Regions from separate parts of the Sporosarcina sp. P37 genome, predicted to be linked through region 1. Evidence: predicted binding sites of a transcription regulator. Region 1 holds the regulator's gene; the other holds the start of a gene.
The links. The regulator LexA, encoded in region 1, represses DNA repair genes until DNA is damaged. The targets are predictions, from matches to a motif close to CGAACATATGTTCG.
Positions count from the first base shown of each region.

Region 2: the regulator LexA is predicted to act here: its motif matches at 1,360-1,373, upstream of uvrB (excinuclease ABC subunit UvrB).

Region 1 covers NZ_CP015349.1:3,012,040-3,014,524, reverse strand. Annotated here, with positions in the region: gene SporoP37_RS15005 (YneB family resolvase-like protein) at 1-448, opposite strand, end outside; gene yneA (cell division suppressor protein YneA) at 445-771, opposite strand; gene lexA (transcriptional repressor LexA) at 967-1,587, shown strand; gene SporoP37_RS14990 (methionine gamma-lyase family protein) at 1,636-2,485, opposite strand, start outside.
Region 2 covers NZ_CP015349.1:1,029,395-1,031,879, reverse strand. Annotated here, with positions in the region: gene SporoP37_RS05415 (ABC transporter permease) at 1-791, shown strand, start outside; gene SporoP37_RS05410 (IDEAL domain-containing protein) at 981-1,238, shown strand; gene uvrB (excinuclease ABC subunit UvrB) at 1,447-2,485, shown strand, end outside.

The DNA.
Region 1 (2,485 bases):
CTCTTTCAACAGCCCGCTTCATCCCTCTGCGTATTTTTGCATTATGTAGTTTCCGCTGATATTCTTCCACTATTGCAAGAATCTCCAGCAGCATGGTATCCATTTCGTTAAGTTCTATCGTCCCGTTGGAATGATTCGTAATTACTGCAGTATCACTCTTGGCAATAACATGCAAAATAGCCACCCGCGCATTCCCCCGTCCCAAACGTGTTTCATCTTGAATGAATACGGCATCTACAGCTCCGCTCTGAATATGATCCAGCATGGCAAGAAGCCCTTCGCGGTCCATATCATATCCGCTTTGACGGTCTGTATAAATCCCTTCACATGTGTAGGACAATTCTGCAGCCAATTTCTCAAGTTCTTCCTGCTGACGAACAATCGACTGCTCTTGTGTTTCTTTTTCTGTACTCACACGGCAATAGATTACGCAATTCTTTTCCTTCATCTTTCTCCCACTCCCATTTCAGCTACACGCATATCTGACTGTTTATTTATTTTAACAGGGACACGCAGTAATTCACCTGAAATGATCTGATCACTCTGTAATTCATTCAATGAGCGCACCTGTTTAATCCAATGTGCTGCAGGTATATCTTCTGAATAATTGGAAGCCAGCCCCCACAATGTATCTCCTTCATTAATAACTATTTCCATGTATTGGTCATCTTCTGCCAGTTTATCAAATTGCACCCATGCAAATGTTACACATACTGCCAGCAGTACCGCAAAATAATAATTGTTTTTAATAAATTCTTTCATAATCTCCATGATAACTCCTCCTAAAATATACGATTTAAGAATGCATGTTCGGAATACTTGTTCTTAATTATAAGAGAACATACGATTCCATGTCAAGTAAAATTAGAACCTTTGTTTGATTAGTAATCGAACACATGTTATACTATATTCAAAATAATGGTTCAGTATTCCATTGCTCGTAATCTTGCAGAAGAGGTGAATATGTTGAAAAAAATATCGAAGAGACAAGAAGAAATACTCGCTTTCATCAAAGATGAAGTCCGTTTAAAAGGATATCCCCCTTCCGTGCGCGAAATCGGAGAAGCTGTGGGACTTGCGTCAAGTTCAACCGTTCATGGGCATTTGTCGCGATTGGAAACCAAAGGATTCATCCGCCGGGACCCGACAAAACCCCGTGCTATCGAGATTTTAGATCCAGATGGTCTGGATGAGATGAAAAGCGGAGTTATGCACGTGCCGCTCATCGGTAAAGTTACAGCCGGCAATCCGATTACAACAGTTGAAAATATTGAAGAATACTTTCCATTGCCGGATACGTTCGGTTCTTCAGAAGATGAAATTTTCATGCTGGAGATTGTCGGAGACAGTATGATTGAAGCAGGAATCCTTAACGGTGACCGCGTAATCGTCAGACAGACGCATTCAGCAACCAACGGAGAAATTGTAGTGGCGATGACAGAAGAAGATGAAGCGACAGTGAAACGTTTCTTTAAAGAAAAAGATTATTTCCGTCTGCAGCCTGAAAACTCTTCCATGGAGCCGATCATCGTAGATCAGGTATCCATCCTTGGAAAAGTGGTCGGCGTCTACCGGATGATCCATTAAAAAAAGTGTATCGAGAACCGAAAACAGGTTCTTGATACACTTTTTTATTTATACTAGCTTTTTTTCCAGTAATTGTTCCATGGAATTCAGCACCGCTGATTTCACATGCTCATAAGTCAGTCCGCCCTGAATATAAGCCGTGTAGGGCGGTCTGATTGGACCGTCAGCAGTCAGTTCAATGCTCGATCCTTGTATGAATGTACCCGCCGCCATGATGACGTCGTCAGTATAGCCCGGCATATAAGAAGGCTCCGGCGCATACTGGGCATTGATCGGGGAATTTTGCTGGATCATCTGACAGAACGTTATCATTTGTTCTGCCGTGGAAAAATTCACTGATTGAATTAAATCCGTGCGCTGCTCACTATAATGAGGTGTTGTGTCCATCCCAAACATACCGAAAAATGCTGATGTGAACAATGCGCCTTTAACTGCCTGGCTCACTACATGAGGCGCCAGGAAGAATCCTTGATACATCTCCAGTAACGTATCCAGCGATGCTCCTGCTTCTGCGCCTAAACCGGGAGATGTCATCCGGTATGCACATTTTTCCACCAGTTCTTTTTTTCCTGCTATATAACCGCCAGTTCTCGCCAGACCGCCTCCGGGATTTTTAATCAGTGACCCCGCCATCAAGTCTGCTCCCACTTCTGCAGGCTCTTTCATCTCGACGAATTCTCCATAGCAGTTGTCCACGAAAATTACAACATCTTCCTTGATCTTGCGCACTTCCTGAATGATGGCTTCAATTTCATGGATACGGAATGAAGGATTGCTCGAATACCCTTTTGAGCGTTGAATAGCAACCATTTTCGTTTTAGACGAAATGACTTCTTTTGCTTTTTTATAATCGACTGAACCGTCTTCATTCAAATCGATATGCCGGTAGGATATTTGA
Region 2 (2,485 bases), 1.3 Mb from region 1:
TGCTAATAATTGCTGGCAAAGGTTTATTTGTAGGGACAGAGTATAATGTCCGAATTGCAAATGACAACTTTATCTGGACTGACCGCGTAATTCGTTTTGTTTTGGCATTTCTAACGATTTACTTTGGACTTACCTGGAGTCCGGTTGTCGTGATCATCGGAATAGCGGCAGCGATTCTATATGCGAAGTTTTGGGACAAACAGGCCGAACGCTTTCCGTTTCCATATGAACAGTTTATAGAATTGGAGCAGAACCGTATGATGCGTTTCTATCGGTTTGCTAATTATTTCACTGAAGTTCCGCATCTGGTCGGGTCGGTCAGTAAACGAAGCTGGCTGAAATTCGTGATGAAACGCTCCACTTTCAGGCGCCGCGATGTCCAGAATTATCTGGTTGTCCGGACGTTCATTCGGACGGACGATACGTTTTGGCTGTGGCTCAGGTTAACTGCACTGTCCGCTCTCGGCGCATTTCTGATTCCGCTGCCGATTGTATCTTTCATCTTCGTAGGAGCTCTCGCATTTGCAACCGCAGTGCAGCTCATCCTGGCACTTGAAAGCGGCGTCGAATTTACGATGGATCAACTGTATCCGGAAGAACAGGAAAAGTCTCAAATCAGAGCCGTCCGATCGTTAGTGAGGAAGTTAATCTGGCTGCAGGCGGTTATTCTGCTGGCAGCAGCTCTGCCTCTATATGGACCGGGCATAACGCCGGTACTGATTGCTCTTATCGCGGTCATTATCGGGGAAGCTACGATTCGATTGACGAAAGAGCAAGTAAGAGAAATATAAGAGATTATGAAAGTTTGATCACTTCGTTTACTATTTCATTTCAGTGACGGAATTGTCTGAATATATCTGCCTAGTAAAAAGATTGTTCAGTCAGGGTAAAGTGATTCAAAAGTTAGAATAGTTAAAAAGCTGTTGCATTTGTAGTTCAGTTGCATATATAATTACTAAAAGGTATCAGGGGTGAGAGAGATGAATAATAACAACTCATATGCTGAATTTTTGAAAGCGGTAGGTAATAACAGCACTTCTCTCCAAGCGGAAAAGCTGCTGAATGAAATCTATTGGGATCTGTTTCTGCAACATATTCACTGGGAACAAACGCAAACGAGAATCATGGAATTGATCGACGATGCGTTGGATCGAAACGATGAAGAAGCATTCAACCTGTATACACAGCAACTGATTGAATTTACAAAAGAACAAAGTTATGAACTGAAATCAAAATAATCTATTACTGCACGCTGTCTGAAGAAAATTCAGGCAGTGTTTTTTTATGTGCTGCATACCGCCGCGGGAAGTTTCTTTCAGCCGGTTACGGGTACAATACAATACATAATATGATTCGTTTAAAACGTACGTTCGTTATTTCTTTAGAAATAGCGCCGGATGTGGTAAAATAGAAGGATCAGGTGTTCAAGAATAGGAGTGGAAACATTTGAACGAAACATTTCAATTGCAGGCACCATATACGCCGCAGGGAGATCAGCCGAAAGCGATCGCAAGCCTTGTCAGCGGAATAAAAGAAGGTAAAAAGCATCAAACCTTGCTCGGTGCGACGGGAACTGGAAAGACATTTACCGTTTCCAATGTACTGACGGAAATTAACAAACCAACACTGGTCATCGCTCACAATAAAACGCTGGCCGGTCAATTATATAGTGAATTCAAGGAGTTTTTCCCCGATAATGCGGTGGAATACTTTGTCAGCTTCTACGACTTTTATCAGCCAGAAGCATATGTGCCGCAGACGGATACATTCATTGAAAAGGATTCTTCCATCAATGATGAAATCGATAAACTGCGCCACTCAGCAACCAGTGCGTTATTTGAACGCAATGATGTACTGATAGTCGCATCGGTATCATGTATTTACGGTCTCGGTTCGCCGGAAGAATATAACGAAATGGTTTTTTCGCTGCGCAAAGGCATGGAGATCCCGCGCAATGAACTGCTGCGGACACTGGTAGATATCCAATACGAGCGCAACGACATCAATTTCACACGCGGTACTTTCCGTGTAAGAGGAGATGTAGTCGAAGTATTTCCGGTATCACGGGATGAGCGCTGTATCCGCCTGGAGTTTTTCGGGGATGAAATCGAGCGTATCCGGGAAGTTGACGCCTTAACAGGTGAAGTGATTGGAGACCGTGATCATGTGGCGATTTTCCCGGGATCCCACTTCGTTACGCGTGAAGAGAAATTATTGAAGGCTATTGAAAATATAGAAATTGAATTAGAAGAACAGCTTAAATATTTGCGTGACAACGATAAGCTGCTGGAAGCGCAGCGTCTGGAGCAGCGGACGCGCTATGATCTGGAGATGATGCGGGAGATGGGTTTCTGTTCCGGCATCGAGAACTATTCCAGACATTTAACATTGCGTGAAGCGGGTGCGACGCCATACACACTGCTGGATTATTTTCCGGATGACTTCCTGATCGTAGTCGATGAAAGTCACGTTTCGTTGCCGCAAA